DNA from 3 places in the Moraxella sp. CTOTU49097 genome. Region 3 is predicted to be linked to each of the others. Evidence: predicted binding sites of a transcription regulator. Region 3 holds the regulator's gene; each other region holds the start of a gene.
What was found. The regulator PhoB, encoded in region 3, activates phosphate uptake and scavenging genes when phosphate is short. The targets are predictions, from matches to a motif close to TGTCATNAANCTGTCATAA.
Positions count from the first base shown of each region.

Region 1: a site for PhoB is predicted at 2,344-2,362, ahead of RT064_RS01150 (NAD(+) kinase). Genes of this name have one in related genera too.
Region 2: a site for PhoB is predicted at 1,732-1,750, ahead of pstS (phosphate ABC transporter substrate-binding protein PstS). Genes of this name have one in related genera too.

Region 1 covers NZ_DAMBOA010000001.1:241,569-245,927, forward strand. The annotation lists gene glmM (phosphoglucosamine mutase) at 1-734, shown strand, start outside; gene pdxH (pyridoxamine 5'-phosphate oxidase) at 760-1,419, shown strand; gene RT064_RS01145 (Bax inhibitor-1/YccA family protein) at 1,475-2,194, opposite strand; gene RT064_RS01150 (NAD(+) kinase) at 2,396-3,328, shown strand; gene RT064_RS01155 (lytic murein transglycosylase) at 3,378-4,359, opposite strand, start outside.
Region 2 covers NZ_DAMBOA010000007.1:24,580-28,938, forward strand. The annotation lists gene RT064_RS05975 (TolC family protein) at 1-494, shown strand, start outside; gene pstS (phosphate ABC transporter substrate-binding protein PstS) at 576-1,580, opposite strand; gene phoU (phosphate signaling complex protein PhoU) at 1,928-2,698, shown strand; gene RT064_RS05990 (phosphoglycolate phosphatase) at 2,838-3,572, shown strand; gene RT064_RS05995 (DUF4385 domain-containing protein) at 3,559-4,119, shown strand; gene RT064_RS06000 (YifB family Mg chelatase-like AAA ATPase) at 4,159-4,359, opposite strand, start outside.
Region 3 covers NZ_DAMBOA010000004.1:91,352-95,710, reverse strand. The annotation lists gene RT064_RS04150 (multidrug effflux MFS transporter) at 1-98, opposite strand, end outside; gene asd (archaetidylserine decarboxylase) at 297-1,130, opposite strand; gene dtd (D-aminoacyl-tRNA deacylase) at 1,258-1,710, shown strand; gene phoB (phosphate regulon transcriptional regulator PhoB) at 1,901-2,599, shown strand; gene phoR (phosphate regulon sensor histidine kinase PhoR) at 2,669-3,997, shown strand; gene RT064_RS04125 (D-amino acid dehydrogenase) at 3,972-4,359, opposite strand, start outside.

The DNA of each region.
Region 1 (4,359 bases), on a different contig from region 3:
CCGTCATTGCCATTGGCGATAAACCCGATGGCATTAATATCAACGACAATGTCGGCTCTACCCATCCGGCAAACTTGCAACAAGCGGTGCTTGACCATGAGGCCCAAGTGGGTATTGCCTTAGATGGCGATGGCGACCGTATCATCATGGTCAATGAAAAAGGCGAGTTGGTTGATGGTGACGGCATTTTATATATTTTAGCCACCCAAGCAGAGCAACAAGTCGATGGCGTGGTAGGTACCTTGATGACCAACATGGGTCTACAATTGGCGTTTGACAAAGCGGGCATTGCCTTTGAACGCGCCAAAGTCGGCGACCGCTATGTCATGCAAGGGCTTGAAAAAAATGGCTGGGTACTGGGCGGTGAGTCATCAGGTCATATTTTAACCCTAGATAAAGCCAGTACGGGCGATGCCATTGTAGCAGGTCTACAAGTGCTTGCGGTGATGGCGCAGAGCAAACAATCATTATCAGAGCTGATGAAGGGTTATACGCAGCTACCACAAAAATTGGTCAATGTCAGATTGGCGCAAAAACAAGATCCCTACACCTTCCCAGAATTGGCAAATGCGTTTAAAGATGCCGAAGAAAAATTGACAGGACGGGGTCGTTTACTGATTCGTCAATCAGGTACAGAGCCATTGATTCGGGTAATGGTCGAAAGCGATGATGAGATTGAGTGTGATATGCTAGCCAATGAACTTGCTGAAAAAGTACGCCAAGTGATGGCGTAAAGTTGACATTTTATAAGGATAAAACATGAGTATTGATTTTACCAGTCAACGATTATCGTATGAGCAAGGCGAGCTTATCGAATCACACTTGCCGGAGCAGCCGTTTAGCTTACTACAAACTTGGGTGCAACAAGCAATTGATGCCAAGCAAGGGGAAGCGTATGCGTTTTCACTGGCGACTTGTGGCCGTGATAGGCAGCCAAGTGTGCGCACTTTACTGATGCGTGAAATCATCCAATTGGAAAACGCGGGCATTGGCCTCGTGTTTTATACCAATTATGACAGTGCCAAAGGCTGTGATTTGGCGACCAACCCCAATGCTGAAGCATTATTTTTTTGGCCAAGCCTAGAAAGACAAATCCGTCTTACCGGCGCTGTGCAAAAGGTTAGCCGTGAACAATCCGCGCAGTATTTTCATAGCCGCCCGCGTGATAGCCAATTAGCCGCTTGGGTCAGCGAGCCACAAAGCAGCGTGGTTGCTAGCCGCGAGGTAATGGAAGACAAATTTGCTCAATTAACTGTGCAGTATGGAGACAACCCAATTCCTTTACCAGAATTTTGGGGAGGCTATCTGCTGACGGTAGAAAAAATTGAATTTTGGCAGGGTAGAGCCAATCGTATGCACGACCGCATTGTTTATTCGCTAGCTGACGAGCAATGGGTGATGGAACGCTTATTACCTTAAACTACAAGCCATAAAAAACACGGTACTTTAAACCGTGTTTTTTATTTGATAAAACTTAGTTTTGCAGTGAACGCAGTAAACGCACAAATTCAATGTACATCCATACCAGTGTTGATAAGATACCAACGCTTAGTACCCATTCATAGCTTTCATCCACCCCTGCAGCATAAGCTCGCTCAACGCTATCAAAATCTAATAACAAGCTCAGTGATGCAATCACAATCACCAGCAAGCTAAAACCAATACCCACCACGCCACCGCTAAACAAATACGGCAGTGAGCTACCAAATAGGCTAAACCCGATTTGTACCAGATACACCAGCATAATAGCAATCACAGCAGACATCATCACAGAACGAAATTTTTGGGTGACTTTAATCACGCCACTGCGATAAAGCGCCAGCATCACTGCAGCGGTTACAAAAGTTGCGACCAACGCCGTCGGCGCAACTGTGGGAAACTTGATGCTAGCAAAGAGAGAAATCGCGCCAATCACGATGCCCTCTAAAATTGCATAAGGAATTGCCAGTGTTTTAGCTATGTGGGGTTTTGAGATAATTACCATACTCAATACAAAAGCCACCAAGATACTGGCTAAAGCCGCTACACTAACAAAACCTGAAGTGACGCCACTAGCTAGGCAATAGCCAAAAAATCCAACACCCGATAACGTCGTCAGACCTAGCAGAAAAGAGGTTTTTCGAATGACCCCTTTGACCGTCATCGGTGTCGTACTAACCGCAAGTTCAGCACGAGATATAATCGGATTTGCCATAAAAATTTGCTCCCAAGAGTTAAAAACTTTCAAAAGTTAGTTATATATCGATCGCCTTAAATTAGCAAATAGCAATGAGTTTGTATACATTAACTGCACAACGAAGATTAGCAATTTTGTAATATAAAATACTGATTGGGCATAACGTGAGCCAGTAAGCTGTGATAAAATAGCTTAATCTTTATCAGTTAATTTTCTGCTATGACGTCCACACTTATTCCCAATCCTGCCTTTGGGCGTATCGGCATTATGGGTCGTGCCAACAAGCCAAGTGTCATTCAAAGTATCTACCAAATTTGTGACTTTTTTCATGAGCAAGGGTTGCCTTTATTAATTGACCATCAAACGGCACGGTTGCCGGCATTAGATTTTGCACGCCTAGGCGAGATTGCTACGATTGAGCGTAGTTTGCTCGGCGGTGCTTGTGATTTGGTCATTGTGGTCGGTGGTGATGGCTCGCTGCTACATGCGGCGCAAGTACTCGTCAAACACAAAGTGCCAGTAGTGGGGGTGAACCGCGGACGTTTAGGGTTTTTAACTGACATTTATCCTGATGATTTAAACGTAAAATTGACCAGTATTTTACAAGGTCATTATCAGCTTGAAGATCGATTCTTGCTAAAGATGGAAATCCGTCAAGGTGCACATGTGATTTATGAAGATATGGCGCTAAATGACATTGTGCTGCATGCAGGCAAGTCAGTGCATATGCTAGATTTTCATTTAAAAATTGATGGGCTTAATGTCTATCGTCAGCACAGTGATGGTCTGATTGCCTCCACACCGACGGGTTCCACCGCTTATGCGCTATCAGGTGGCGGGCCGATTATTCATCCTAGTATGGATGCCATTTGTCTGGTGCCCATGCATCCACATACCTTATCAAGCCGCCCGATTGTGGTCAGCGGCAACAGCGAAATCAAAATCCGCATCCATAAAGATAACCGCACCCAGCCGATGGTGAGTGCAGATGGGAAACCATCGGTGCCGCTTAACCAAAACCAGCGTTTAGTGATTCACAAGCATCCGAACAAACTCACGTTATTACACCCACCTGGGGTGGATTTTTTTGAAGCTTGCCGTACCAAACTTGGTTGGAATAGCTACGCTGAAGAATTTAGTATGGATAATTAAATAAAAAAGCCACCTGAATCATTCGGTGGCTTTTTTATGAATAAATCCATTAATTAATCAGCCCGCTTGCCGAGCGTTTTGAGATAAATCCATCTGGGATTTGGTTGTGGTCGGCTTGCCAGCGCTGAAATGCTAATTTGGTATTGGTGCCTACGACGCCATCTGACCCTTTAGTATCATAGCCCATTGCCGTCAAACGCTGTTGAAGTTGGCGTACTTCATAAGTAGCAAGTGGCTGCTCATAGCGCGGCCAAGATTGCTGTAAACCTGGCTGCCCGATAATGGCTTTGGCAAGTAAGCTTACCCCCATGGCGTAATTGGAGGAATTATTGTATACCTTAATGGCATCAAAATTTTTGGTTAATAAAATCGCAGGACCCTCTTTACCCGCAGGGAGCCACAATTCTGCCATCGCATCCATGGGCGCATTTGGGGTGATAAATTGAATGCCTAAATTTTGCCAGTCCGCCATGGTTTTTTTGGTACTGACTTGGCGATAATCAAAACCATTTGGTAATCGTACCTCATAGTACGAGCCCATACCACGTTGCCAGCCGGCATTTTTAAGATAGCTTGCGGTAGAAGCTAATGCATCAGCGGTATTCCAAGGGTTACGATGACCATCACCATTGCCATCTACTGCTTCATCTAACCAAGTTTTGGGAATAAATTGGGTATGTCCCATGCCACCTGCCCAAGAGCCGCGCAGTTGCGACCAATTAATATCACCACGCTCAAGCAGCGACAACAGCGCGAGCAGCTGATCCTCTGCAAAACTGCGGCGGCGACCATCATATGCCAGGGTCGCCAAACTATTGACCAGTGATGAGTTGCCTGTGCCTTGACCGTAAGAAGATTCCATGCCCCAAATGGCAGTCACAATAGAGGCTGGCACACCATACTGATTTTCAATGCGATCAAGTAGGGCGCTTTGGCTGGCAAAATTGCGCTGACCCCCACTGACACGACCACTCGATGCGGCACCATCGATATATTCCCAAGGCATTTTGGCAAATTCAGGCTGTCCTTTA
Region 2 (4,359 bases), on a different contig from region 3:
GTGTCGATTTGGTAGGCAATGTGGGGTGGCAAGATTATACCCATAATAACCAAAGCGCTATTGATGGCACCAATTATAGCTTTGGGGTAGAAGTGGATTTTCCGTTTTATACCGGTAGGCGGACACGCGCAGGCGTTGAGCAAGGAAATCTGCAAGCACAAGCGGCAAAAAGTCGCCTCGCCTATGTGTACCAAGCCGCCATGACTCAGACTAGCCAAGCGTATCTAAATTTGGTCGCACAGCGTGCCACGATTAAAGCCCAGCAAGTTGCGGTGGATGCCAATCGCCGCGTCGCCCAAGCGTCAAAAACAGGCTATGATTTGGGGGTGCGCTCGATGGTAGATACACTACTGGCAGAGCGCCAATATCACGCTGCCAAACGCGATTTGATTAATGCGTATTTTGATTATCTAAATGCCTACATTGACCTACAAAAAGCTACGGGCAATCTGACCGATGAGACGGTCAAAGTGTTAGATAATCAGCTGATTTGATGCTCTTTTTTGGCAAAGTTTTAAGCTAAAAAACCCCGCCAATCGGCAGGGTTAATTTGCGTAGTACAGTTAAACAGATGACTATTTAACTTTCGTCCATTCTTTACGAACCGCAGCTTTGGTGCCGGCAGGTAGCGGAACGTAGTCGAGTGCAGTTGCTTGTGCATTGCCGTTAGTAAATGCCCAGTCAAAGAATTTAAGCGCTTCTTTGGCTTTTGCACCGCCTGTACGAGGTACGAGGATGAAAGTTGCTGCAGAGATTGGCCATGCGTTGGCTGCTGGCATGTTAGTGATAGTCACTGCAAAACCAGGATATTGTGCCCAGTTAATGTTTGATGCGGCTGCAAACGTTGAATCGTCTGGTAGTACAAATTTACCGGCGCGGTTTTGAAGTTGGGTATAAGCTAAACGGTTTTGTTTTGCGTAAGCATACTCAACATAACCGATGGAGTTTGCAACACGTTGTACGTTGCTTGATACGCCTTCGTTACCTTTACCACCCACGCTTGCTGAAGCATTAGGCCATTTAACGGTTTTGTCCGCGCCTACTTTTGATTTCCAATCGCTTGATACTTGGCTTAGGTAGTTAGTAAATACGAAAGTGGTACCTGAACCGTCTGAGCGATTAACAGTGGTAATCTTAGCGGCAGGTAGGGCAACGCCTGGGTTTAATGCTTGGATACGTGCATCGTTCCAAGTAGTGATTTTGCCCATATAGATGTCAGCAAGGACGGCGCCCGATAGTTTTAATTGACCTGGTTTGACGCCAGCGATGTTGACCACAGGTACGATACCGCCAATGACTGCGGGGAATTGGATTAAGCCGCTGGCATTTAGTTCTGCTGGGCTCATGGGCGCATCAGTGGCACCAAAATCAACCGTTTTTGCTTGGATTTGTTTGATACCGCCTGAAGAGCCGATACCTTGGTAGTTTACTTGGTTGCCTGTTGCTTTTTGATAATCGCTTGCCCATTTTGAGTAAACAGGTTGTGGGAAGGTTGCACCTGCACCTGTGATGTTGACAGCATTGGCTTGTACGCCTACAGCAGCGAATGCCACACTGACGATTAAATGTGATAGTTTCATAATAATTCCTTGATGGACAAATAAGATAATTGTCAGGGAAGATAGTAAATTAGCTTAGGGCGTCGCCAACCAATATGTCGCGTTTTAAATCACCCAACGCTGAAAAATTGTTGCCATGTTAATGTAACAAAATGTCAAATCTGTTACGGTTATGTTAAAGTTTGATGACATTGAAATCTTTGTTAGGTTTTTTGTTTGGTTTATATGATGCGATATCAGCGAATAGTCGCGCTGTTTTTCATCATTTTGTCGTAATTTTTAGTTATAGTTAGCTTTTCTTTAACGGCTTTTTTAATCACAATTTTGCACAGTCCATGAGTCACAATCCATGAGTTAGGAAGGGAAATATGAATTTAATTGGTGAGCATTTATCAAAAAGTTATGACCAGGATTTACAAAACTTGGTCAATTTGTTTTTAAAAATGGGTGGCATGGCAGAAGCCAATCTCACCAAAGCAATTGAATCTTTGGTAAAAAGTGATGTGGCGCTTGCCGAAGATGTCATTGATGGTGACAAAGAAATCAACTTTACTGAGCAGCAGCTTGATGATTTGGTGGTCAAAGTATTGGCACGTCGTCAACCTGCTGCCACCGACTTACGCCTAATCATGGCAGTGAGCAAATGCGGCGCTGACATTGAACGTATTGGTGATGAAGCCAAAAAAATCGCCAAGATGGCGCGCCGTGCCACCCGTGAAGGTCAATCACCGATTGGGTATCATGAAGCGCATCAAATGGGTAATTTTGTGCAGATGATGCTAAAAAATGCACTAGAAGCTTTCGCCAAGTTTGATGCAACAGGCGCTTACCAAGTGATAGAGCAGGATAATGAAATTGATGCGATGTACAAATCCGCGTCACGTGCGATGATGACCTACATCATGGAAGATGGTCGCTATGTAGCAAAAGTCATTGATATTTTATGGGTGCTGCGTTCGATAGAGCGTATTGGTGCGCATGCGCGTAATATCGCTGAGCAATTGATTTTTTGTATTACCGGTGAAGATGTGCGTTATCAAAAACTGGGTGCCAAAAAGGACAGCGCGCTGAATCCGGCGGCTAGCCATGAAATCGCCGATGCCTCACTAGATTATCAACCGAGCAATGGCGAAAACTAACGTTTTTTAGTCAAACCTGCTTTTAACCTGAATTGGTTGTCAGGGTTAGGTTATTTTAATGGACGGTTGCATGGTATTTTTAGGTGATTCTGCTACACTGTAGCCTATTAACTTTGGTGAAAAAACGATAGGAAACACCATGTCTAGCGAATCACTTAACACTCCAATCCCCACATCCACTGGGGAAAATATTACCCAAAAATCGTTACTTATTTTTGACTTGGACGGTACGTTGATTGATAGCGTCCCAGATTTGGCGGACGCCGTCAATGCGATGCTAACTACGCTTGGCAAAGCCAACTTTAGCGAAGATGTCATCCGCAACTGGGTGGGCAATGGCGGCAAAGTACTGGTGCAACGTGCTTTATCAGGCTCACAAACCATTGACCCCAATCTCACTGAAAACGATACCAATCAGGCGCTTGCCCTGTTTTTTGACTACTACCATCAAAACACCTGCGTCAGAACCCAGCCCTATGCAGGGGTGAGCGAAGGGCTGCGTCAGCTTAAAGAGCAAGGCTATACCCTCGCTATCGCCACCAATAAACCCATTGATTTTGTTCCTGCGATTGTAGAAAAATTGGGTTGGCAAGACCTTTTTGCTTATATTTTGGGTGGTGATAGCTTGCCTGCCAAAAAACCCGACCCGATGCCGCTACTGCATGTCTGTGACCAATTAGGCTTTAGCATCGCTCAAAGCTATATGATTGGGGATTCCAAAAACGATATTTTGGCAGGGCAAAATGCGGGCATGGATACGCTTGGATTGTCATACGGCTATAACTATGGGCAGGATATTCGTGATTATCATCCGACCCAAACCTTTGATGACTTTGCCACGCTGACTGAGTTTTTGAGTCATGCACGAGTTTAACTATCATCTCAACTTTGATACGCTGAATTTTCGCGAACACCCAGCGTTGTATCGGGTGGGGCGCGGTGAGCAAGGGGTGTTATTGGTGGAGCCGTATAAATCCGAGATTTTGCCGCATTGGCGATTTGCTACGCCAGAACTTGCGCGTGAGAGCAGCAATACCATCTATGCGATGTTTTTGGACTACCTTGCTAAAGGGGATTTTGTCGGTGCTGATATGGCGCGTAAATTTATCCAAATGGGTTATACGCGCTCACGGCGTTATGCCAATCACAAAGGGGGCAAAAAATATGACGGCGCTGTCCCTGACGCTAAAAAAGGACAAAGTGGCGCGCATGGGCGTGAGCAATTGCCGCAGCAATCACAACAGCTTGACTCTGCCCAAATAAAAGCCCAATCCGCGCAAATTTTTAAGCAAAAATGGGATGAATGCCGCGCCAATGCGGACTACAAAGCGCTAAAAAAACAGTTTGAAGCCAAATACGTCAACCACACCCAATACGATAACCTGCCGCCCACATTTTTTCGCGAGCATCCGTTTTTATAGCCTTGCTATATCTTGCTCTATGATGAGTTAGCACGAAAATTAGGCATTCGTTAATTGGCTGCGATAACTTAATGCCTCAGTTAAATGCGCGGTTTGGATTGCTTCACTGCCTGCTAAGTCCGCAATCGTGCGGGCGACGCGAAGGACGCGATGATAACCGCGCGCGGATAGATTCAGCCGACTTTGTGCCATTGCCAAAATACGACTTTCTGCATCGCCAAGCGGCGCAAATTGGTCAAG
Region 3 (4,359 bases):
GGACCGATAGCAATAATCAACCCCAAAATCATAATCCAAACGGTTGGATAGTCTAACTCGTGCGATGGCTTAGGGTGCGGTGTTGGTGGTAGGTTCATAGTGATCAATTTAAATAAAAAAGCGCGTCTAAATAAAAGAGCAGATAAAAATCATAAGTCGGCTATTATAAACAAATTTTCCTAAAATATTTTTCGTTATCGTTTAGTTTATGTGAGCAATCAACCCATGCAAATTGGCTAAAACACCCCATAAAAAAGGCAGCCTTTGCTACCTTTTTTAGCAAATACCTTGACAGCTTACTGCAAAAAAGTACCGAGACGTTGCCCCATTGTCACCGGCACTGAATTATAAAGACCTGCCTCCCAAGCCATGCGCGCTGATTTTGGTAATACCACAATCGCCGTTGAGCCCAAATAAAACCGCCCAAGCTCATCGCCTTTTTTCAACGTCATGTGATGGGTTTGACGCTGCACGCGATCGCTACGTTTGATTTTGCCTGTGGCCACTGTTTCAATCCCTGCTACAATCATCGCCCCGACTAGCACAACGCAAGCTTTACCAAATTCGGTATCAAACACACACACGCAGCGCTCATTACGGGCGAACAAATCGGTAATGTTTTCAGCGGTCTCGTTATTGACCGAGAATAGCTGTCCTGGCACATAGATGGTTTCTACCAAAGTACCGTCAAATGGCATATGCACGCGGTGATAATTGGTCGGTGCCAAATACACGGTGACAAAACTCCCCTCTTGCATGGCTTTGCCAAGTTCATAATCCGCGAGCAATTGCCCAACTTCATACGATTTGCCTTTGGCCTGTAGGATTTGGTCTTTATCGATTTGCCCCAATTGCGATATCATGCCATCTGCAGGACAGATCAGCGCATTTGGGTCATCATCAATCTTGCGCGCGCCGTCTTTGAGCTCACGGGTAAAAAAATCATTAAAACTGTCATACTGAGAAAAACTACCGCGCGCATATTCCTCTAGCTTGATGCCATACACCGAAGCAAAGGTACGAATAAAGGTTTTTTTCACCATCGGATGACGGCTTTGGGCAAGACGACCTGCGATTTCACTGATTTTTTGTTGTGGGACAAGCGATTGTAACGTCGTAAACAAGGTCATAAGTTACTCGAGATTGGCATTTTAAAGTTGGCTTATTATAATCAAAATCCCCCTTAGAATCACGGTATATTCAACTTTAGGCTATGAGTCAAGCCGCTTACGCTCAAACTGACGGATAGGAAAAATTATGAAAGCAGTATTACAACGGGTGAAATTTGCCAAAGTAGCAGTCAACCAAGCGCCTCACCCACAACAAATCGTCGGCGAGATTGCCCATGGCGTACTTGTCTACCTTGGACTTGGGCATGATGATACGCTTGCGATGGGGCAAAAAATGATTGATAAAATCCTCACCTATCGCGTATTTGAAAATGAGCTAGGCAAAATGGATAAAAACGTGCAACAGGTTAATGGCGGCTTACTGTTAGTGTCGCAGTTTACCCTGCTTGCCAATACCCAATCGGGTAGACGTCCTGATTTTAAGCCCGCGATGGCGCCCGACACTGCCAAAGCTTTGTTTGCTCAGATAGTCGCATATGCCAAGACGCAATATGCGGCCGTGCAGACAGGCGAATTTGGCGCAAACATGCAAGTCAGCAGTTGCAATGATGGTCCGATAAATTTTATTTTTGAACTGTGATGCGACCTGTGTTAAGTACCAAAAATTGAGTCAAACACCGAATTTTTTACAACACCACAAATAAAAGTCCTAAAAACTTATCGTTGTCATTTTTTTGTCATATTCTGAAGTTGTAATATGGGCATTGTAATATTGTTGTCATAAAATTATTTTGACAAACAGTTGCCTATTTTTATCGCTTGAGAAATTTATGAAAAATGAAACTATTTTGGTAGTGGAAGATGAGCCTGCCATTCGAGAAATGATCGTGACCACACTAGAGATGGCAGGATTTGATTGTTTGCAAGCCTCAGAAGTCTCTCAAGCCCATCATTTGGTGGTCGATCATCGCCCCAACCTCATCTTATTAGATTGGATGCTACCCAATGGGCTATCAGGCATTGATTTATGCCGCCGCCTGAAGAAAGATGAAATGCTCTCTGAAATTCCTATCATCATGCTCACTGCCAAAGGCGAAGAAGACAACAAAGTTCAAGGACTTGACGCTGGGGCAGATGACTATATCACCAAGCCGTTTTCCACCCGTGAATTGGTTTCCCGTATCAAAGCGGTATTGCGCCGTAGTAGCGCATTGTCAGGCGAAAAACCCATTGACGTAGGTGGCTTGTCGCTAGACCCTGCCAGTCAGCGCGTGAGTGCCAATAACAAAGCGGTGGATATCGGACCGACAGAGTATCGGCTACTTGCTTTTTTTATGAGTCATCCCGAGCGCGCTTATACCCGCACCCAGCTACTCGATCAAGTGTGGGGTGGCAATGTGTATGTCGAAGATCGTACCATTGACGTGCATATCCGCCGCCTGCGTAAAGTGCTTGAGCCATTTGGGTTTGCAGACTACATCCAAACTGTACGTGGCACAGGCTATCGCTTTTCTAATAAAATCGACTAACAATAGCCTGATTAATCGCATTGAAATTTTTGCCAACTTATCCCAACTTCGCTATAGTAAGCTGTCTCAATGGATGCTAGAAAAATTAATATGTGGGCGAGCATTTCACCCGTCGTCACAGCTGGGGTTGCCGGGCTGTTGATTGGCGGGCTATTAGGGTTTTGGGGTTGGGGACTGGCGATAGGGCTTTGCTTGTATCAGCTATATTTTTTATGGTCGATACAACGCTTTAAAGCGTGGTATAACAAAAACCCCGATGAGCCGCCGCCTGCATTTGAGCCCAACCTTAATGTCATTGCCAGTAATATCTACCAAGTCAATCGCCAAGAGAAATTGGCGCATCAGCAAACCGTTTCGCTGGTGCAAAAAGTGCGCGACTCGCTGAGTGCATTGCAAGACTCGATTATTCTGATTGACAAAAACGACTGTATCGAATGGTGGAACAACTCTGCCGAACGGCTTTTTCATTTTAAAGCGCCCGACCAAGGTCGCAATGTGTTGACCATTATTCGTCATCCGCTTTTTCATCAATATTATCACCACATTGAAGACTATCCCGATGGTGTACGTATCCATAGCCCATCTAATATCGAGCGCTATGTGCAGTGCAAGATTACCAAATTTGGGCAAGAAAAATTACTGCTGATTTATGATGTCACCCGTTTTCAGCACTTAGAACAGATGCGAAAAGACTTTGTGGCAAATGTTTCGCATGAACTGCGTACGCCGCTTACCGTCATCATGGGGTATGTGGAGACTTTGAGTGAACAGCCTGATTTAGATCCGCGTATTGCTCGCGCGTTTACTCAGATGATGCAGCAAAGTCAGCGCATGAATAACATCATCAATGACTTACTATTATTATCTCGACTAGAAAACGATGAAAAGCCCACTGAGCCCAAAGATATTGACATTCCCAAAATGCTAATGCAATTGTTTGACGATGCGCAAATGTACAACAAGTCATACGACCATATGATTCATTTGCACATCGACAGCACGTTACATATTTTGGGTTATGAAGATTATCTGCGAAGTGCGCTCAGTAACCTGATTACCAATGCCATGAAATACACCCCAAAAGGTGGTGAGATTAGTATTAGCTGGCATGAGTGTGACGCGGGGGTATGTTTTAGCGTGACCGACAATGGCATTGGTATCGAGCAGCGCCATATTCAGCGCTTAACCGAGCGTTTTTATCGCGTGGACACGGGTCGAAGCCGTGACACAGGGGGTACCGGTTTGGGGCTAGCGATTGTCAAGCATGTCTTGTATCAGCATCATGCCACCTTGGATATCACCTCTACAGTTGGCACAGGCTCAACCTTCACTGTGACCTTTCCAAAATCTGCCAGTATTCCAACCCAATCCCTTAATCCTGCAAGCCCACAAAGTTAAAGTTTACTTGTGGCTGGCGCCCTTGCATGATATCAGCAATCGCTTTTGCCGAGCCGTTCGAGTGCGTCCAGCCCAAAGTGCCATGTCCCGTGTTGAGATACAAATTATCAATAAGTCCTTGACGATTGACCGCGCGACCGATAATCGGCACATTTGACGGTGTCATCGGTCGCAGCCCTGTCCAATAATTTGGCTGGGTCAAATCTAGCGCATCCCCAAACACCTCTCTCACCCGTCGCGTAATCGCTTGGCAACGAACGGGATTAAGCTCAAGGTTAAAGCCGTTAAATTCAGCCGTTCCTGCTACTCGCAAGCGATCGCCTAAGCGCGAGTATACCAGTTTAAACTCATCATCAATCAAG